Thiorhodovibrio winogradskyi: one gene and its partners. The protein of the gene in region 1 interacts with the protein of each later gene in a pairwise test. Links are inferred from orthologs where the notes say so. Each region holds a gene or a part of one and is shown on either strand. Other genes may lie near its edges.

Region 1 (7,379 bases):
CCGGCTGAGTCGGCGAACTCGCCTCCAGCGCCGAGAGGGCGATATTCAGGGCATTGGCAACGCCGCCATGCACCTCGTTGAGCAAATGGCCCCAGCGCGCCTCGGGCGGCACGAAAAAGGACGCGGTGTAAAACGACGGGTGATCCGCGCGCTGCCGGGCCTGCTCCTCGGTGCGCCCCAGCGCCCGCTGCTCGCGCAGAATGCGTTCACGCTGTTGCTCGAAGGTATCGGAACAGCGCTTGAGGAACAGCAGGCCAAAGATGTATTCCTTGAACTCCGAGGCATCCATCTTGCCGCGCAGGATGTCGGCGGCCGCGAACAGATGCCGTTCCAGTTTTGGGAGTGTGAGCTTGGCCAAGGTTCAGTGGCCTTTAAAAAACGTCTTGTATCGAGCGCATGCTTCGTCCGAACCGCAACCCTGTCAAAGCAATAACCGCCGAATATCCGCGAGCAAATGACGTGGCAAGCTGGTGAAGCGCACGCCATCGGCGCCGTCGACCACCCGGTGATCATAGGACAGCGACAGCGGCAGTCTGGGCTGGAAAGCCAGGCCATCCCAGACTGGCTTCATCGCGGTGCGGGAGACGCCGGGAATGGCAACATCTGGGGCATCGGGATAGTGGCTCACAAGGTTTCGGGTTCAGCCAATTCCAGACGCCGTTCAATACGAGCAAGTCGCTGCTTAATGTCTTCCATGTCGCTTTTGGTTCCATAGACCGCGCTCGTGAGTCCGGCAAACTGTTGGCCCATGGCGGAGATTTGCAAGCTATTCGATGCCGTTTCTTTTTTGAGTTCGGCAAGATCGGCCCGGATTAGGCGCAGATGTTCAAGCACCAGATTCTCGGTCATGTCGTTCTCCATCCATCTTTATCGCATTGAGTCACAGCAACAATCGCCGAATATCCGAGAGCAACTGCCGCAGCAGGCTGGTGAAGCGCACGCCGTCGGCGCCATCGACGACGCGATGATCGTAAGACAGCGACAGCGGCAGCATCAGCCGGGGCTGGAAGGCTTGGCCATCCCAGACCGGCTTCATCTCGGTGCGGGAGACGCCAAGGATGGCGACTTCGGGTGCATTGACGATGGGCGTGAAGGCGGTGCCGCCGATGCCGCCGAGGCTGGAGATGCTAAAGACGCCGCCCTGCATGTCGGCGGCGAGTAGCTTGCCGTCGCGGGCTTTTTGGCTGAGCGTCATGAGTTCTTCGGCCAGGGCGAACAGGCCTTTTTGATCAACATCCCGCACCACAGGCACGACCAGGCCATTGTTGGTATCGACCGCCACACCGATGTGACAATAGTGCTTGTGAATGAGTTGCTCGCCATCCGGGGCGAGGGATGCCTTGATGATGGGCATCTGGTTGAGCGCGGCGGCGACGGCCTTCAGCAGGAAGGGCATGAAGGTCAGCCGGACGCCGGCCTGCTCGGCGGCGGCTTTTTGTTCCTTGCGGAAGGCTTCCAGCTCAGTGATGTCGGCCTCGTCGAATTGGGTGACATGGGGCACGCTGAGCCAGCAGCGGTGCAGATGGGTGCCGCTGATTTTCTTGATGCGTGGCAGCGGCTCGCTGGTGACCGGACCGAATTTGCTGAAGTCGACCGCCGGGGCGCTGGGTAGCTGGAAGGGCGCGCCAGGCGCGGAGGCAGGCGCGCCGCCGGCCAGGCTTTGCTTGACGAACTGCTGGACATCGTCTTTGAGGATGCGCTGCTTGCGCCCGCTGCCTTTGACCCGATGCAGGTCGACACCCAGTTCGCGCGCGAAGCGACGCACCGCCGGGCTGGCGTGGGGGGTGCGACCATGGGCGATGGCGGCCATGTCTTCCGGGCGCGGTAGGATGGGGGCCTTGCGCCGTTCGGCCTCGCCCGGGGCACGTGTCCGGGCCTGACTGGCGGGCGGCTGAGTGGAGGGTAGCTGGGTGGAAGATGCTGGTTCGGATTCGGGCTTGGGTGTGGCGGCTGGGGCTGGCGCGCTTTCTTCATCGTCGCCTGGCTTGTCTTTGACGTTGGTGAGACTGGCCTGTACTTTGAACAGCAGATCGCCCTGGTTCAGCCTGTCACCCACCTTAACCGCCACCGAGGTGACCACGCCCGCGCGAGGCGAGGGGATTTCCATGGTCGCCTTGTCGCTCTCGAGCGTCAGGATGGATTGCTCGACGGCGATCTGGTCGCCCACGCTGACCAGGACATCCACCACAGGGACATCGGAGAAGTCCCCGATATCTGGCAGGCGGATGTCGATTTCCTCGGTTTGGTCAGGTATCGGGTGCGAAGTTGTTTTGGGTGTGGATGCCTCGGAGGCGACCGGTGCCGGGGATGATGGTGGGGGGGCGGTGTCCGTTTTGGCGGCGGATTTGTCCTGGCGGTCGTCCGAGCTGTTTTCAATGCCGCTACCTGTGTTTGCAGCAGGGCTACCCGTGGCAACGCGCATCAGCAGGCTGCCCTGGCTGATCCGCTCACCGACGGAAACCAGCACCTCTTTCACCTCGCCGCCCAGGGGGGAGGGGATTTCAATACTGGCCTTGTCGCTCTCGAGCGTCAGCAGCGACTGCTCGGGCGCGATGCGATCACCCGGCGCGACCAGGATCTCGATGATTTCGACATCGCTGAAATCGCCGATATCGGGAAGCAGAACGTCTTCTAGCGTGGCCAAGGCGGGTGTCTCCTGGCTGTCAATTCTGGGTTATATCTTTGGCTGGCCGCTGAACGGCGACTTGATTCGCCGTCACGGGCGGATCGGGGCATTGGTCACTGAGTGACCGGATTCGGCTTGTCGGGGTCAATGCGATACTTGGTGATCGCCTCGCTGACCCGCGCTTTGTCGATGGTCCCCTCGGCGGCCAGCGCGCTGAGCGCCGCGACGGCGATGTACCAGCGGTTAACCTCGAAGAACTTGCGCAACTGCGCGCGCATGTCGCTGCGCCCGAAGCCATCGGTGCCCAGGGTCAGATAACGCCGAGTCAAATACGGCCGGATCTGGTCGGCATAGGCGCGCATGTAGTCGGTGGCGGCGACAATGGGGCCGGTGGTGGCGCCAAGCTGCTGTTCAACAAAGCTCTGGCGCGGGGTCTCCTCTGGGTGCAGGCGGTTCCAGCGCTCGCAGTCCAGGCCATCGCGGCGCAGTTCATTGAAGCTGGTGGCGCTCCACACCTGGGCCTGGATGCCGAAATCCCGCTCCAGCAAGTCGCCCGCGGCTAGCACCTCGCGCAGTATGGTGCCTGAGCCAAGCAATTGGACTTGTGCGGTATCGGGTGCCGGAGACGTCTCCCGCACCGGATAAAGGCCGCGCTTGATGCCATCCTCGGCACCCTTGGGCAGCGCTGGTTGCGGGTAGTTCTCATTCATCACCGTGATGTAATAGAAGACGTTTTCCTTGTCCTGATACATCCGGCGCAAGCCATCTTGCACGATGATCGCCAGCTCATAAGCGTAGGCCGGATCGTAGCTGACGCAGTTGGGAATGGTCGCGGCGGCCAGATGGCTGTGACCATCCTGATGCTGCAGGCCCTCTCCGGCCAGGGTCGTCCGTCCCGCCGTGCCGCCGACCAGAAAGCCGCGCGCCTGCATGTCGCCCGAGGCCCAGATCAGATCCCCCACGCGCTGGAAGCCGAACATGGAGTAATAAATATAGAAAGGAATCATCGCCTGGCCATGGTTGGCATAGGCGGTGGCGGCGGCGATCCAGGAGGACATGGCCCCGGCCTCGTTGATGCCTTCTTGCAGGATCTGGCCGTTTTTCTCCTCGCGGTAGTACATCACCTGGTCGGAGTCGACTGGCTCGTAGAGTTGCCCGACGTGGGAGTAAATGCCGAGCTGGCGGAACATGCCCTCCATGCCGAAGGTGCGCGCCTCGTCCGGCACGATGGGCACGATGAACTTGCCGATGGCCTTGTCGCGCACCAGGCTCGAGAGCATGCGCACCAGTGCCATGGTGGTCGAGAGTTCGCGTTCGCCGCTGCCTTCAAGCAGGCTGGAGAAGCTCTCCAGTGCAGGCACCTCCAGCCGCTCGGATTGATCCTGACGTGCCGGCAGCGGGCCGCCGAGAGCCTCGCGACGCTCGTGCAGATAGCGGATCTCGGGGCTGTCGGGTGGTGGCTTGTAGAAGGGCGCGGCGCCGATTTGGTCGTCCGAGATCGGAATATTGAAGCGATCACGGAAGGCCTTGAGATGCGTCTCGCCCATCTTCTTTTGCGAATGGGTAATGTTCATCCCCTCGCCAGCCACGCCCATGCCATATCCCTTAACGGTCTTGGCCAGAATGACGGTCGGCTGGCCCTCGGTGCGCATGGCCTCCCGGTAGGCGGTAAAGATCTTGACTGGATCATGGCCGCCGCGATTCAGGCGCCAGATGTCGTCATCGGTCAGGTTGGCGACTAGGTCGGCCAGCTCCGGATATTTGCCAAAGAAGTGCTCGCGGGTATAGGCGCCGCCCTTGGCCTTGTAGGCCTGGTAGTCGCCATCGACGCATTCCTCCATGCGCTTGATCAGCAGTCCCTGCTTGTCGCGGGTGAAGAGCGGATCCCAGTAGCTGCCCCAGAGCACCTTGATGACATTCCAGCCGGCGCCGCGAAACACGGCTTCCAGCTCCTGGATGATTTTGCCATTGCCGCGCACCGGCCCGTCGAGCCGTTGCAGATTGCAGTTGACCACAAAGACCAGATTGTCCAGACGCTCGCGTGCCGCGAGCGAAATGGCACCCAGGGATTCCGGCTCGTCCATCTCGCCATCGCCGAGGAAGGCCCAGACCTTGCGCCCCTCGGTATTGAGCACCCCACGATCGCTCAGGTAGCGCATGAAGCGCGCCTGATAGATGGCCATGATGGGGCCCAGGCCCATGGAAACGGTCGGGAACTGCCAGAAGCCCGGCATCAGCCAGGGATGCGGATAGGACGACAGGCCGTTGCCATCGACTTCCTGGCGGAAATTGTACAGTTGCTCCTCGCTGATGCGTCCTTCCAGAAATGCGCGCGCATAGATGCCGGGCGCCGAGTGGCCCTGGATGAACACCAGATCCCCGCCATGATCCATGCTCGCGGCGCGGAAGAAATGATTGAAGCCAACATCGTAGAGGGTGGCGCTGGAGGCAAAGGAGGAGATATGCCCGCCGAGCTCCGTTGACAGCCGGTTGGCCTGCACCACCATGGCCATGGCGTTCCAGCGCACGAAGGAGCGGATGCGCCGCTCAATGGCGCGATCCCCGGGGAAACGCTCCTGCTGGGTCACCGGGATGGTGTTCACATAGGCGGTATTGGCGCTGAACGGCAGATGCGCGCCCGAGCGGCGTGCCTTGTCGATCAGGCGTTCGAGCAGGTAGTGCGCGCGCTCGATTCCCTCGTTCTCCAAGACGGCATCAAGGGCGTCGAGCCACTCCTGGGTTTCCTGGGGGTCGATATCGGGCTTGTTGGGCATGGCGGTCAGCGGATGTCTGAGTCAGGGGAGGGGTGCGCGACGGATGTCGATCCAGTGACGAGAAGCAAAATACGCGCAAATTAACCCAGGCGTGGCGGATTGGCAAATAAGCCGCGCTCGTCCTATGGAATCAGGAGCTCTGCTTAGCAAGCGAGCGGCGTCGATGTGGTTTGGAGGCCCCAGTTTGAACCCAAGGCTTCAGCAGTCGGTTGGCCGAGACCGGACGAGCTTCTCTTAAAGCCAGTTGCCGACCAGGATAAACGCACCCCAGTCACTGGGATTGTCATGAACGCCACTGTTTATCATGATTTGTTGGGCGCGCTGCAAGGCTCGCGCTTTGCTCAGATCACCCTGGGTGAGGTGGGCATAGAAATGTTCCATGAGTTGCTGGGTAGCGGCATCACTGACCGGCCATAGAGAGCCAAGGGCGCTGCGCGCGCCTGACTGCAGAGCAATGCCACTCAATCCCAAGGGAGTGCGATCATCCCCCTCGGCGGTCTGGCAAGCGCTCAGCACCAAGAGTTCGATCGGGGTGCGATCAAGCTCCTTGGGCTTCAGGGCGGCCGCCAGGCGTCGCATGTCGAGTTTACGGTCAAAAGTCACAATGAAGTTCTGTTCGGGTGGTCCCTGAAAAAGACCATGGGAGGCAATATGCACGATGCGATAGGGATGCTGCGCAAGCTCGTTGACAAAACGCTCCAGCAAGAAGTCCTGATTGTGCAAGACCTCGGAGGGGATGCGTTTGGAGATGGCTTCGATTTCGGCCGCGACGCCCGGCAGCGAGAGGGCTTCGATGGTCTCTTCGCGCGCCGCGCGCAGGATGTTGGCGCCCTTGCCATCGCTACCGCGCCCCTGTACGGGCACCGATGTGCCGCGCAGTTCGGCCCCGGCTCCCCGGCCGAGGCTGCGGCGATGCTGCCGCACCAGGGCGCTGACCCACCAGTCGGGCAATTCGTCAATCACCGGGCCGGGCCGGCTAACGCCAGTGATGAGCGTTTTCGGCCGAACCTGCCCCAGAGATTTCGGCTGCAAGAGTTGCAGGCCGAGGGTGGTTGCCACGGCATACTCATTGACCAGATAACCGCTCGGTCCGAGCAGCACGGCGGCGGGCACGCTTCGCAGCGCGCCATCGGGGACAAAGATGAGGGTGTCGATGCCATCCTCGCGCAATCTTGACTCGATCGGGCTGATCAGCCAGTTGTAGAGTTCGCGCGCTTCCGGTTCGATGGGTTGATCGTAGCGCAGCTTCACCGCCAGAATTTGGGCGGCAAGTTCGATGCGGGCAGGATCCACCAGCAGGGTTTCCTGCGCCATCTGACCGCCGGCACTCAGAATCAGCTCCAGACGGTCGGGAAACAGCACCGGATAGAGCACGGCCGTGCGGCGGTTGAGTGTATCGATTTTTTGCCGCAACGGCGCAATGCAGGCATCGCGGAAATAGTCCCGCAATTCGTCCACTTTGAGTTGCTCGATATTATCGCGGGCTTCCCGTAGGAATTGTTGTTTGGCGCCGGAGTTCTTGGTCGCGGCGGCTTCCCGCAGCAGGAGGTCAGAGAGCCCGAGGTAGAGCGGCTCCAGGGTTTCGCGAAACGAAGAACGGCCCTCGGCATAGTCGACCGGAATCAATCCGCTAATTTTTTCAAGATGGCCAACGGCCCGGCGGTAGGCGGCCAGCGCGCGTTTCAGGTCTCCAGCGGTCTCGAAACCGCGGGCGAGCTGCCACTCCCACTGGTAGCGCAGATCGTGGGCGTCGAGCGGGGCGAGCTGCAGCGCTTGTAACAGCAGGCCGCGCGCTTCGCCAGCTCTGCCTGTGGCGGCGGCCAGTTCCGCCGACTGTCCGAGCGCCTCGGCACGCTCGCGCTGGAGCCCGGCGGTATCCGCCTGTGCGGCGGCCATGGTCAGGCTTTTCCGCGCCAATGCCAGGCTGGAGTCCGAGCCCCCCTGTCGCGCGAGATAGCCAATGCGCAGCAGCAGGCGCG
Region 2 (6,893 bases), 650 kb from region 1 along the record:
GGCGGTGATCTCGCGTTGCAGCATCTCACCGTTGATGATGGTCTTGCGCAGCTCCTCAATGAATGTCGGATAATTGAGAAGATTGCTGAAATCGTCGATATGGCGACCAAGATCGCCGTCGCGAATTTTAAACAGCCCGGTTGCCTCGGGCGTGAAACGTGTCAAGCGCAGATCGGAGTCGACAAAAACAGTCGCGATGGCCGCCGCCTTGGCCATACCGTCAAGATCGGCATTAAGCCGATTAAGAATTTCAATCTTCTCCTGGTTTTCCGCGTTAACGGTATAGAGTTCCTCATTGACCGATTGCAACTCCTCGTTGGAGCTTTGCAGCTCCTCATTCGAGGCCATGAGTTCCTCGTTGGTGGCCTGAAGTTCCTCGTTCGCGGTTTCCAGTTCCTCAATGGTGGCTTGGAGACTCTCGCGCGTGGCGGCCAACTCACGTTCGAGATTCTCTACCCGATCAGCGGTCTCGCGATCCAGGTTCATGGTCTCCATGCCACCAGCGGCAGCCGTGTTGGACACCTCTTGTAACTGCGGCTCGAACGACAGCAAGAGATAGGGCTCGCGCTGTTCGATCTCGACCTGACGCACAACCAGCCTTAAACGCTCGACCTCCCCATCGGACAGCTTCAAGTTCACGGTATCGGAACGCAAGGGCTCGCCAGCTCGAGAAACCTTATGTAGCAGGGCCTGGGCCACGGGCGCGATCTGTGGTGGCAAGAGCTTAGGCAAGTCCAGGGACACGGCCCCTTCGCTAAAGCGCAAATAACGTCCCACATCACCAAACACGTGTAGCAATTCGTTGTTGGCGTTCAGCAGCAAGGTATTGGGTGCGTAGCTACGCAACAGCAGGGTTTGTCCGGCGTCGATGGCGACGGCATCCGTCATGCCGCGACCCGGCTTGGCCACCGGCCGCGGCTTGCCGGCCATGGAGGAGAAGCGCCCCATGGACGCGGAGCTTGAGTCGAGCGGCAGGGACACATGCCGCAAAATACGGTAAATCTTGTGCTTGGAACTCACCGAGGTGAAATCCGACTGCAACCCGGCCAGGGTCTCGCTCGAACCCAGGAACAAAAAGCCCCCAGGCGCCAGGGCATATTGCAACCGCCGCAGGGCTCGCTCCTGTGCCTCGCTGCGGAAATAAATCAGCAGATTGCGGCAGGTGACCAGATCCATGCGGGTAAAGGGTGGGTCTTCGAGCAGATTGTGGCGCGCAAACACAATGCTCTGGCGGATTTCATTCTTCACCACGAAATGATTGCCGCGCTTGTAGAACCAGCGCTCTAGGCGCTCGGGCGAGACCTCGGCGGTGATCGCCTCGGAGAAAACCCCAGCACTGCCGACATCCACATTGTGCTGCTCGACATCGGTCGCGAACAGTTTAAAGTTTGGCCAGCGCTTATGGCGCTCGAACGCCTCGGCAAACAAAATGGCGATGGAGTAAGCCTCCTCGCCGGTGGAAGCACCAGGCACCCAGGCACGGATGGCCTGTGCTTCACCCCGCTCCCGCACGATGGTCTGGATGGCATTCTGTGCCAAAGTCTCGAAGGATTCCGGGTCGCGGAAAAAGTTGGTGACCGGTATCAACAACTCGCGACGCAAGGCGTTGAGTTCAGTGCGGTCGCCATCGAGCAGACGGGCGTAGTTTTCCAGGTCCGGCACATGGCGCACTTGCATGCGTCGCTCAATGCGGCGCATGACGGTGGCGGGTTTGTATTCACGAAAATTGATCCCGCCCTGGTGGTAGAGCAGGTGCATGGTCTCCTCGAGCGCGTTGTCCTTGTCGTAGCCGACCACCGGCCGAGTGCCACGGATATTGATACGCGAAACCTGGCTGATATGATCAAGAACGCGCGGGCCGAGCTCCTCCGGCGGCAGGATGGCGTCGACCAGGCCGGTGGCGATGGCACTGCGGGGCATGCCGTCGAACTTGGCCGTTTCAGGCTCCTGTGCCAGCAAAAAACCGCCCGCGTCATTAATGGCCACGGAACCCCGGGTGCCATCCGAGCCGGTGCCGGAGAGCACAACGGCAATGGCATATTTCCCGTGTTCCCGCGCCAAGGCGGTGAAGAAGAGATCGATCGGCAGGGTCAGGCCACGGGGGTTCTTGGGACTCAGGCGCAGTTCATTGTTGGTGATGCTCATCATGCTGGCGGGTGGAATCAGAAAAACCTTATCGGCCTCGATCTTCATCCCATCCTCAACCGTCACCACCGGCATCAATGTGTGCCGTGCGAGCAGATTCGCCATCATGCTCTTGTGATCGGGTGATAAATGCTGAATCACCACATAGGCAGCACCGGAGCGCTCCGGCAGTGCCTGAAAAAACCGCTCCAGCGCATCGAGCCCGCCAGCCGAGGCACCAACAGCAACGATATAGCGCCCCTTGACGCCATCCGGCACCATTGGTGCCGGCGGCAGATCCTGCTGATTTGGTTGACCTGGCGGATTTTGGGGATTTGGGAGACCCTGTTGATCAGTCATGGCTTGATCTGTGGCAGGCTCTTGATGAGTCGACATAGCTTTGCTGAACCTATACGCCTTGGCGCTGTGACGCACCCGTTCTAACAGTCGAAGTGCGGCGGCACCCCAGAGAATGAAGCTGCTGTTTTACCTTAGCCCTCATGGGGCATGACCACTCAGGACAATGAAGTGGCTATTTCACGGTAAGAACTCGCGTGCGGACCAGCGATGAGCTTAAGGATGTTGACCGCTGCCGCCAAGAAATCGCAAGACTGACGACCTGATCCCTGGCCGTTGATCAGCGAATCGGCCAAACATCATACTTCAGCTGACAACCGCTTGCTATCGGAATGAAGCTCGCGAACCGGCGCCATCGATTCGCCCCACCCGCAGGAATTACAAAATCCTCGTGGCGCTGGACAGGAACCCGGAATGGATCGGTATCGAGCACAATGGCCCACAGCGGCGCCACCAGCATATCCCATCGAGAATGCCGGCATCACGCATGCTCGCGACACTGACGCGCAGCAGATAGTCTCGGTTTCAGCCTGCGACTGCCGCACAGAAAAATTGAAGGCGATCCACATAACAGTCTACATAACTGACATCATCACCAGCGATCAAAACCAGATGAACAAGGCCAAACGCACTGAAATCTTCACCCGCCTGCGTGCGGCGAATCCAAAGCCCACCACGGAATTGATCTATCACTCTCCCTTTGAATTGCTGATCGCCGTGATCCTGTCCGCCCAGACCACGGACAAGAGCGTCAACAAAGCCACCGAAAAGCTCTTTACGCTGGCCAACACACCAAAAACCATGCTTGCACTTGGCGAAGCCGCCTTGAGCGAACACATCCGCACCATTGGTCTGTTCAATACCAAGGCCAAGAACATCATCAAAACCTGCGCCATCTTGACAGAAAGTCACCAGGGAGAAGTGCCACGCGAGCGCTCCGCACTCGAAGCACTGCCCGGCGTGGGACGAAAAACCGCCAACGTCATCCTCAATACCGCCTTCGGCGAGCCTACCATCGCCGTCGACACCCACATCTTTCGCGTCGCCAACCGCACCCGCATTGCCCAGGGCAAAACACCACTCGCGGTGGAACAGCAACTGCTGCGCCTGGTTCCTCGGGAATTCCTCAAAGATGCCCACCACTGGCTGATCCTGCACGGACGCTACACCTGCACCGCACGGCGCCCGCGTTGCACGCATTGTTTAATCGCGGACTTGTGTGAAAATCCGGGTCAAGAGCGCACCTAATGCCAGGCCAATATCCGATCCGGAAGGAAACACGCGAATTCTCATCGCGCCACCTCGTAGCACTCGCACACATAGACATCAAGTCCTGGCCGATCAAGAATAGTGATGTGCCCCCGGCTGTAGTGAATCAAGCTGGCTGTTGGTCCGTCTTTACGTCTTGGACCAGCAGCATAGGTAGGCACCGCTATGATGACAAGCGATCAGGACGCCGATATGGGTGATTGTGTGCTACAACGGGAAGATTAGTGATCTTCCATCTATTCAAGGAACACCACGGCTTGACACCCACCACCCTCGCCAATCGCATCAAGACTTGGGGTCTGGAACTCGGCTTTCAGCAAGTTGGCATCGCCGGCTGCGAGCTGAGCGGCCCCGAGACCTATTTGCGCGACTGGCTCGCACGGGGCTGGCATGGCGAGATGGACTACATGGCCCGTCATGGGCGTAAACGCAGCCGCCCGGGCGAACTGCTGCCGGGTACAATCAGAGTCATCTGCGCGCGCATGGACTACCTGCCAGAAGCGCTGGAGGACACCAAGGCCGCCTGTGACCATCCCATCCAGGCCTTTATTTCCCGTTACGCGCTCGGGCGCGATTACCACAAGCTGCTGCGCGCGCGACTCAAACAGCTCGCCCTGCGCATCGAGGCCGAGACTGGCCCCTTCCAGTGGCGCCCACTGGTCGACTCGGCGCCCGTGATGGAAAAGCCACTGGCACAAGCCGCGGGCCTGGGCTGGATTGGCAAGCACACCAACCTGATCCATCCGCGCGCCGGCTCCTGGTTTTTTCTGGGCGAGCTCTATGTCGATCTGCCGCTGCCCGTCAATCAACCCCTGCCCAGCCATTGCGGACGCTGCCAGGCCTGCATGGAGATCTGCCCCACCGGCGCCATCGTCAAGCCTTATGAATTGGATGCACGCCTGTGCATCTCCTATCTGACCATTGAGCTGGCCGGCGCCATTCCCGCGCCGCTGCGCCCATTGCTTGGCAACCGCATTTATGGCTGCGACGACTGCCAGCTCGTCTGCCCCTGGAACCGCTTCGCACGGCTGACGACGGAGGCCGACTTCCGTCCCCGCCAGGGTCTGGACACTGCCAGTCTGATCGTGCTCTTTGGCTGGGATGAAGCGGAATTTCTCAAGCGCACCGAGGGCAGCGCCATCCGCCGCATCGGCCATCAGCGCTGGCTGCGCAACATCGCCGTGGCACTGGGTAACGCCGCACCCTCCCCCGCCGTGCGCCAGGCGCTCCAAGCCCGCGGCGACCATCCAAGCGACCTGATCCGTGAGCATGTCCATTGGGCGCTGGCACAACAGCAGCAGCGGCGCGAGAATGAGGGCGCGCATGACAACATCCCCGCCGATCCATCACCCCAAAGGGAGCCCCGACCATGATCGATTTGCTCAGTCTCTCGCGCGCCGCGCGTCTGGCCGGCGTGAGCCGCGGCACCCTGCAAGCGCGCATCCGCCAGGGTGAAATCGAGACCTTCGAGGGTCAGGTGCGGGTGCAGGATCTCTTGCGCATCTACCCCAGCGTCAGCCTGGAACACAGCGGCATACTTGATCAGGTGCAGCAAATCCGGGACAACGCGGTGCCGCGCGACAATGATCAGGACCATCAATTACCCAGTCCCGAGGTGCTGCTCTCGCGCCTGCACGCGCTTAGCGATGCCCTCTCCGCGCAGGCCAATCGCGCCGATGGACTGCAGCGCTTGATTGCTGATTTGCGCACCCAATTGACCAAGGTCATCCCCGAGCGCGATACGCGCGAGCGTCTGCTCGGCTGGCTGGACGCGCAATGCGCCGCCCTGGCGGAAGCACCCGAGTCCGAGGCGCGCCGACGGCTGTTCGCGAAAGACAACCTCCTGCGCCTGATGTCGGCGAGCGTCAAGGTGATCCCGAGCGGGCATGAGTTCTTTGTCGAGGGCTCGGAGTCCATTCTCGGCGCGGCCGTGCGCGCGGGGCTGCGCATGAACTACGGTTGCGCCAACGGCAACTGCGGCTCTTGCAAGGCGCGGGTGGTATCAGGCGAGGTGTGGAAGCTGCGTGACCACGACTATGTGCTCGGCGCCCGCGAGCAACAGCTGGGTTACCTGCTCGCCTGCTGCCACACGGCAGTCACCGACCTGGTGCTGGAAGCCGCCGAGGCACATTCGAGCGCGGATTTACCCGAGCAGGAAATCCGCGCCCAAATCCGCAACCTCGAGCCCCAGAACCCCGATCTCATACTGCTGCAGGTGCAAGCGCCCCGCACCCAGACGCTGCGCTTCATGGCCGGGCAGTCCGCGCGGCTGCGTCTTGAGGACGGCACCGAAACCGAACTGCCCATCGCCAGTTGCCCATGCAACGGGCGTCATCTCTACTTCTACGTTCGCCGGGGTCGCGATGCCTTCAGCGATGCCGTCTTCAGTCGCCCACTCAGTCGGGTGCCCGTGCTGATCAAGGGACCCCATGGCGATTTCGTGCTGCGTGAGGCTGATTCATCTCCGGCGGTCTTCATCGCTTTTGGCGACGGCATTGCTCCGATCAAGAGTCTGATCGAGCACGCCGTTTCCATCGACACCGCCGCTAGCCTGCATCTGTACTGGTCGACCCCGGGCACCGAGGGTTTTTATCTCGAAGGCTGGTGCCGCGCGCTGAAGGACGCGCTGGATCACTTTTTCTTCACCCCACTGATCAACGCCAACCCCAAGGACCTCCAGGCCTTGATCCAGGCCGACCTGCCGGAGCCCGGCAACGCCAGCTACTACCTGGCCGGCACCTCGCAGCAACTCGCAGCCATGGTGCAAGCCATGCAAAGGCTCGGGATAACGGATGATCGGGTCACCACCTGGAAATAGGGGACGAACCTGATAAAAGCTGTCAACATAGATCTAAAAAAACAATTATTTGTACAGCGATTCCAAATTTCATTTCCAGCGCCCTGTTGTTGGCCCGGTCATCAATAGACACGCCAGCTTGGCGCGTCATGAAGCGGCTGGAAGCCGCTTCTACACCAGATGCAACACCCAAATTTTTCATTGCTGATCCTTTCGTAATCTTTTGAGCTGGAGCTTGTTTGCATTATGCCCGCCACCCTCCGCCATCTCTTTCTCGCCAGCCTGTGGCGGCGGCGACTGCCGACGGTGCTCTCGGTACTCGCCATTGCCCTGGGTGTGGCGCTGG
Region 3 (6,981 bases), 2.2 Mb from region 1 along the record:
GCTGGCGGCGCTGTTCGTGGAGCTTGGGGTGCAGGCCACCATCGGCTTCATCCGCAATACCCTCACCGGCCCTTGGCTCGATCCCCAAGCGGTGGAGCAGCGCCTGCAGCGACCGTTTCGATTAAGTCTGCTCTGAGCTCACTGCCTGCAGTGAGACGACCGCTTGCCCATCGCGCAGGCGGAGGCCCCCTATGGCCAAGAGGTCCTGCGGCAGCGATTTTTGCTCCGGCAGGCTCCGTCACACGGGCGCCAATGTCCAAGAAGAAGCCAGGCTCGAATTGTTTCCCAACTAGGCGAGAAACTAAACCGACCCTGGCCCTAATTTACAGACTTTCCCGCGCAAGAAACCAAATGCCAGCAAGCGTCCGCCCCTCTGTGCCAAGAGGCTTCGTCACCAGGAAGACTGCGGGCGGGCCACATTTTGCGCTACCATACGAGTCGTTCGGCGGAATCACTTGCGGATAGCGATAACATGAAAACAGCTCTCATTACTGGCATTACTGGCCAAGACGGCGCCTATTTGGCGGAATTCCTGCTCGACAAAGGCTATATTGTTCATGGCATTAAGCGGCGCAGCTCGCTGTTTAATACCGACCGTATCGACCATCTGTACCAGGATCCACATCAGCCTGAGCGGCGCTTTGTGCTGCATCATGGCGACATGACCGACAGTTCCAGCCTGATTCGCATCATTCAGCAGGTGCGGCCGGATGAGATTTACAACCTGGCCGCGCAAAGTCATGTTGCCGTGTCCTTTGAAGAGCCGGAATATACGGCGGATTCCGATGGGCTTGGGCCCTTGCGGCTGCTGGAGGCAATTCGCATTCTGGGCCTTGAGAAAAAAACCCGTTTCTACCAGGCCTCGACCTCTGAGCTGTTCGGCAAGGTGCGGGAGATCCCGCAGCGCGAGACCACGCCCTTTTACCCGCGCTCACCCTACGCCGTGGCCAAGCTCTATGCCTATTGGATCACGGTGAATTATCGCGAGGCCTATGGCATCTACGCCTGCAATGGCATTCTGTTTAATCATGAAAGCCCGATTCGCGGCGAGACCTTTGTTACCCGCAAGATCACCCGGGGTCTGGCGCGCATCAAGCTTGGGCTGCAAGAGCGCATTTACCTGGGCAACATGGACGCCAAGCGCGACTGGGGTCATGCCAAGGACTATGTGCGTATGCAGTGGATGATGCTGCAACAGGACCAGCCCGAGGATTTTGTCATCGCCACCGGCAAGCAATACTCGGTGCGCGAGTTCGTCGCCATTGCCGCGCGCGAGATCGGCATCGACATCCGCTGGGAGGGCACTGGCGTCGAGGAAAAGGGCTACGACCAAAAAACCGGCGCCTGCCTGGTCGAGGTCGACCCACGCTACTTCCGCCCGACCGAGGTTGAGACCCTGCTGGGAGATCCAACCAAGGCCAAGGAAAAGCTCGGCTGGGAGCCTGAAATCAGCTTCGAGAAACTGGTGGCGGAAATGATGCGCGAGGATTTGAAAGAAGCCGAACGAGATGCCTTGTGTGATCGTGAAGGTTACAGAGTGCATCAACACAACGAGTAGCTCTGACCTGAAACAAGGGCTGCATCCTTTGCGGTGGCGCCGCGCATCCTCTTGTCAGACCAGCGCATTAGATCTGTGGTTTCGGCTCCCGGGGGCGCTTGGCAGTGAGCCTTTCCAGCCCGATGAGCAACAGAAGCACGGCAGCGGCCAACCAGCCAATCACGCCATCATAGGCTCCCGCCAGCCAGGCCCAGTTGGCGCCATCGACGCCGTCGGTCAGGCGTCGGCTGGTCTGGATCACAAAGACCCAGCCGGCATGCAGACCAATGCCAAGCGCAATGCCGCCGCTGCGCGCGCGCAGCAGCGCCAGTAACACTCCAGCCAGCCAGAGTGCGACCAGAGAATCCAAATGGCGCCAATCGGCCAGACCAATAAAGACACTCCCCACCATCCAGGCGCTACCAGCCAAATCCGCGGCCATGCCGTCGGGGAGTTCGCGCGGCTTCATGAAATGCACCATTGCATAGAGAGCGGCCGACCAGCCGGCGGCTTGCAGCAACGACCCCTGGCGACGGATGGCGGTGAAGAGCGCGCCGCGAAAGAAGGTTTCTTCGAGGAGGGCGATTAGGAGACCGGCGATCAGGCCTCGCAGGGCGGTTTTAGTGAGATCAAACAACCAGCCAGGCTCCCAACTTGCAAAGACCCGTGCGCCGCTGTAAAGCAACAGGGCGACGATCATGGCCATCATCAGAGTACCCAGCAGCCAGCCTTGGATAAGCGCAAGGCGCAACTGGTACCTTGGCCGGTCAAACCCCAGGGCAGCGCGGTCCGCCAGCTTAAGCCAGCGCAGGAAAGGCCAGAGCCCAAGCAACATCAGCACCTGGGCCAGGCGCCCCAGGACTCGTTGCGGATCTTCATCAATCAGACCGCCATGCAGCAAGGGCACCGCGAGCACTGCCGCCAGCAGCAGGCAGCTGAACATATAGGTAAAAAATTGAGCTGTTGGGCGCATGGGCGACAGTTTGCCATGACATCGCCGGAGTCGCGAACTCCAATAAAAAAATGCCCCCAGCGATGCATGATCGCTGGGGGCCTTTGGGTGCGGAGCACGACAGCTGTCGCTGGCGTCACCTACCGCGCGGCGAGCAGGTCGCCAGGGCTTACATCATACCCATGTCGCCCATGCCACCCATGCCGCCACCCATGCCGCCACCGGCTGGTGCCTCATCCTTGGGTTCCTCGGCCACCATGGCCTCGGTGGTGATCATCAGCCCGGCGATGGAGCAGGCATTCTGCAGCGCGGTGCGGGTGACCTTGGTCGGGTCCAGGATACCCATGCTGACCACGTCGCCGTACTCGCCGCTGGCGGCGTTGTAGCCGTAGTTACCCTCGCCCTCGGCGACCTTTTGCAGCACCACAGAGGCCTCGGCGCCGGCGTTATGCACGATTTGGCGCAGTGGCTCTTCCATCGCGCGCAGAGCGATGCTGATACCAACGTCCTGATCGTGGTTGTTGCCGGTAAGACCGCGCACACCGCCGAGAGCACGTACCAGCGCCACACCACCGCCGGGGACGATACCTTCCTCGACGGCCGCGCGGGTGGCATGCAGCGCATCCTCGACGCGGGCTTTCTTCTCTTTCATCTCGACTTCGGTCGCGGCACCGACCTTGATCACGGCCACGCCGCCGGCCAGCTTGGCCAGACGCTCTTGGAGCTTCTCGCGGTCGTAGTCGGAGGTGGTCTCCTCGACCTGGGCGCGAATCTGCTCGCAACGACCCTTGATGTCCACCTCGGAGCCAGCACCGTCGATGATGGTGGTCTCTTCCTTGCTGACCTGGATCTTCTTGGCCTGGCCGAGTTCGTTCAGCGTGGCCTTCTCGAGCGACAGACCGACTTCCTCGGAGATGACGGTCGCGCCGGTCAGGATGGCGATATCCTGCAGCATGGCCTTGCGACGATCACCAAAACCGGGGGCCTTGACGGCGCACACCTTGATGATGCCACGGATAGAGTTGACCACCAGGGTGGCCAGGGCCTCGCCCTCAATGTCCTCGGCAACGATCATCAGCGGCTTGCCAGCCTTGGCGACACCTTCGAGCACCGGCAGCAGATCGCGGATGTTGGAGATCTTCTTGTCGTGCAGCAGGATGAAGGGGTCTTCCAGCTCGGCGGTTTGGCTCTGCTGGTTGTTAATGAAGTAAGGCGACAGATAGCCGCGGTCGAACTGCATGCCCTCGACCACGTCGAGTTCGTTGTGCAGGGACTTACCCTCTTCAACGGTGATGACGCCTTCCTTGCCGACCTTCTCCATGGCCTCGGCGATGATCTCGCCGATGCTGTCATCGGAGTTGGCGGAAATGGTGCCGACCTGAGCAATTTCCTTATTGTCGGAACAGGGACGCGACAGATCGCGCAGTTGCCCGACGGCGCTCTCAACAGCCTTATCCATGCCGCGCTTCAGATCCATGGGGTTCATGCCAGCGGCGACGGCCTTCAGACCCTCGCGCACCATGGCCTGGGCCAGCACGGTCGCGGTGGTGGTGCCGTCACCGGCCACATCGGAGGTCTGGGAGGCGACTTCCTTGACCATCTGCGCGCCCATGTTCTCGAACTTGTCTTTCAGCTCGATTTCCTTGGCGACCGAGACGCCGTCCTTGGTGACGGTGGGCGAACCGAAGGACTTCTCCAGCACCACATTGCGGCCCTTGGGGCCCAGGGTGACCTTGACAGCGTTAGCCAGGATGTTGACGCCATCCATCATGCGCGCGCGCGCTTCAGTACCAAACTTAACTTCTTTTGCACTCATTGGAGTATGCTCCCGTGATCTAAACTTGTCCCGCGACAGGGTGACGCGAGAGAAAAAGCGTGTGGGTTGGTGGGTTCGATGGCTTAGCCCTCGATCACACCCATGATGTCTTCCTCGCGCATCACGAGAAGATCTTCACCATCGACCTTGACCTCGGTTCCCGAGTACTTGCCGAAGAGCACCTTGTCGCCAACCTTGACATCAAGCGCGCGGGTGTCGCCGTTGTCCATGATCTTGCCATTGCCGACAGCCATGACTTCGCCACGGATGGGTTTTTCAGCCGCGCTGTCTGGGATGACGATGCCACCAGCGGTGGTACGCTCTTCTTCCATGCGACGGATAACGACGCGGTCGTGCAAAGGACGAATATTCATTGTTTGAGTCCCCTCAAGGTGTGTGAGTGGTCGAGCGCCGCCCAGCCGGGCCTGCCGACCGGGTTGTTAGCACTCATCAGTAGCGAGTGCTAATAATAGTCCCGACGCACGGGCTGTCAAGGGGGCGCGTCGGAAAAGAGCGATTTTTTTCTGTTCGCGCAGGCGTGGGAACAGGGGTCTCTGGAACCCTGGAGGAAACCAAGGGGAAATTTGGAACAGCGGGCAAAGGAGCGCTGGTGTTGGATGCGAACCCTATGCAGTAACGTCGAAACGCTCGAACCTCATGCTGAACTGGCCACGACCCTGGGTCAGGCTGCGCAGTTCGGTGGCATAGCCGAGCAGGGATTCAAGTGCCACTTCGCACTGCACGCGGGCCTCGCCTTCGCCGCCGCCCTCATGGAGCGAGGTCGCGCGGATGCTCGCGTGTCGGGCTTGTAGGTCACCGAGAACCTGGCCGAGATACACCTCCGGCACCGCCAGATCGACGCGCATCAGCGGGTGCAGAATCACGGGTCCGGCCTGGCTCAGTCCCTTGCGCAGTGCCTTGGCCGCTGCCGCGCTCAGCGCCTCGGGCGGGCTGGCCGAGCCAAAGAGCTCCACTTGGCGCAGCTCGACCACCACATCCTCGACCGGCGCGCCCTGCAGCGGGCCGCTGTTCAGGATGAGTTGCAGACCCTCGTGCAGGGCCTGGCGCTGGGCATCGTTCAACTCGGCACCTTCGGGCAGTATCCACGGCTCACCGCTGATACGCACACCCGAACCGCGCTCGCCCGGTGTCAGGTGCAGTTCAACACCGGCGCGAGCTTCCGGGTGCTTACCATCGGGTGAGGCGGGATGCTGATACAACTCGGCGACTGTTACAGCGCTACTGATGCTCTCGCGCAACGCGACTGCCGGTCGCCCGCGGCGTACCCGCAGGTGAAACTCGCGCTCCAGGCGCTCCAGCACAATCTGCAGGTGCAACTCGCCCATGCCGCGCAGCAGCCGCTGGCCGGTATCCGGGTCTTCCTCCACCCGCAGCGTCGGGTCTTCCTGAACTAGCTTGTCCAGGGCTTCGAGTAGCTTGTCTTCATCGGCGCTGGTGCTCGGCTCGATGGCCAGACTCAGCACCGGGGCACGGGTGTCGATGCGCTCAAGGCTCACAACATGCTCGGGATGGCACAGAGTATCGCCAGTCGCGGCACGGCGAAGACCAGCCAGCAGGACGATCTGGCCAGGGCCGGCTTCATCGAGTTTGATCTTTTTGCCGGCGTCGATGTCGAAAATCCGCGCTATATGCTCCTTGACGACCTGGCCATCGGCGCCGACAAAGGCGACAATATCGCCAGGACGGATACGATTGCGATAAATGCGCGTGAAGCAATGTCGGCGCCCGTCCCAAAGTTGCACCTTGAACACCAGCGCGGCCAGGGGGCCGTCATCACCGATGACAATGGACTCGGCCGCGGGCTCGGGACTCTCTGGTGTTGCCGGGAGGTGCCGCGCGGTCATGGCCGGGCGATCACTCGGTGCTGGCAGCAAGGCGACCACCGCGTCCAGCAATGGCTGCACCCCAAGATTACGCAGCGCGCTGCCGCCAAAGCAGGGAAACAGCCGACCCTCGAGCGTCCCCTGGCGCAGAGCACCGAGAAGCGCCTCAGGCGCGATCGGCGCGCCGGTCAAAGCCGGCTCGGCCAGGGATTCATCGACTTCGGCGGCGGCCAGCAACAGGGACTCGCGCAGATCGGCCACCCCTTGCCAGAGCGCATCGGGGCAGGGAGAGCGCTTGGGCTGCTCTCCCTGTTCGCCACGGAACTCGATGAGCTCTTGATGGATCAGATCAATCACCGCCGCGCGCTCGGGCAGTGGTACCGTCAGCGCCACCGGTTGGACACCAAGCCGTGTGGCAATATCGGCCATGGCTTGGATGAAATCGGCGCCCGGGCGATCCATCTTGTTGACAAAAAACAGCGTCGGCAGTTGGAAATGGCAGCGCTGACGCCATACCGTCTCGGTTTGGGGCTCGACCGCACGCACGCCATCCAGGACCAGTATCAGACCATCAAGAACGCGCATGGCACGCTCTACCTCGATGGTGAAGTCGACATGGCCCGGGGTGTCGATGATTTGCAGCAGGTGCTCTTGCCAATGTGCGCGTGTCACCGCGGCGGTGATGGTGATGCCATGCTCTTGCTCCTCGGCCATCCAATCCATGTGGGCAGCGCCTTGATGCACTTCACCAATTTTGTGCAAAGCGCCGGTATAGAACAAAATGCGCTCAGTCAGGGTGGTTTTGCCCGCATCGACATGGGCGGCGACACCG

The links. The genes of interacting proteins can lie anywhere in the genome.
Region 2: the proteins of aceE (region 1) and nth interact in binary tests that used the Escherichia coli proteins (3 or more experiments, as listed by UniProt). The link is inferred for Thiorhodovibrio winogradskyi from one-to-one orthologs.
Region 3: the proteins of aceE (region 1) and groL interact in binary tests that used the Escherichia coli proteins (3 or more experiments, as listed by UniProt). The link is inferred for Thiorhodovibrio winogradskyi from one-to-one orthologs.

The regions. Positions count from the first base shown.
Region 1 is NZ_CP121472.1:3,222,523-3,229,901, reverse strand. What follows is about bases 2,540-5,789. They hold aceE (pyruvate dehydrogenase (acetyl-transferring), homodimeric type), read right to left. Parts: upstream 5,401-5,789; coding sequence 2,740-5,400; downstream 2,540-2,739. Other genes in these bases: Thiowin_RS14560 (CHAT domain-containing protein), read right to left, coding at 5,635-5,789; aceF (dihydrolipoyllysine-residue acetyltransferase), read right to left, coding at 2,540-2,644. Outside these bases: Thiowin_RS14580 (2-oxo acid dehydrogenase subunit E2), read right to left, coding at 422-628; Thiowin_RS14575 (hypothetical protein), read right to left, coding at 625-849; more of aceF, read right to left, coding at 881-2,539; more of Thiowin_RS14560, read right to left, coding at 5,790-7,379. UniProt on the Escherichia coli protein: Component of the pyruvate dehydrogenase (PDH) complex, that catalyzes the overall conversion of pyruvate to acetyl-CoA and CO(2).
Region 2 is NZ_CP121472.1:3,867,372-3,874,264, forward strand. Bases 2,148-4,911 are described here. They hold nth (endonuclease III), read left to right. Parts: upstream 2,148-3,093; coding sequence 3,094-3,729; downstream 3,730-4,911. Other genes in these bases: Thiowin_RS17760 (chemotaxis protein CheB), read right to left, coding at 2,148-2,406; queG (tRNA epoxyqueuosine(34) reductase QueG), read left to right, coding at 4,008-4,911. Also shown: more of Thiowin_RS17760, read right to left, coding at 1-2,147; more of queG, read left to right, coding at 4,912-5,123; Thiowin_RS17775 (2Fe-2S iron-sulfur cluster-binding protein), read left to right, coding at 5,120-6,568; Thiowin_RS17780 (hypothetical protein), read right to left, coding at 6,591-6,749; Thiowin_RS17785 (FtsX-like permease family protein), read left to right, coding at 6,794-6,893. UniProt on the Escherichia coli protein: DNA repair enzyme that has both DNA N-glycosylase activity and AP-lyase activity. The DNA N-glycosylase activity releases various damaged pyrimidines from DNA by cleaving the N-glycosidic bond, leaving an AP (apurinic/apyrimidinic) site.
Region 3 is NZ_CP121472.1:5,422,848-5,429,828, forward strand. What follows is about bases 1,983-4,834. They hold groL (chaperonin GroEL), read right to left. Parts: upstream 4,306-4,834; coding sequence 2,659-4,305; downstream 1,983-2,658. Other genes in these bases: Thiowin_RS24885 (CPBP family intramembrane glutamic endopeptidase), read right to left, coding at 1,983-2,510; groES (co-chaperone GroES), read right to left, coding at 4,389-4,679. In the rest of the region: Thiowin_RS24875 (hypothetical protein), read left to right, coding at 1-136; gmd (GDP-mannose 4,6-dehydratase), read left to right, coding at 473-1,558; more of Thiowin_RS24885, read right to left, coding at 1,626-1,982; Thiowin_RS24900 (elongation factor G), read right to left, coding at 4,932-6,981.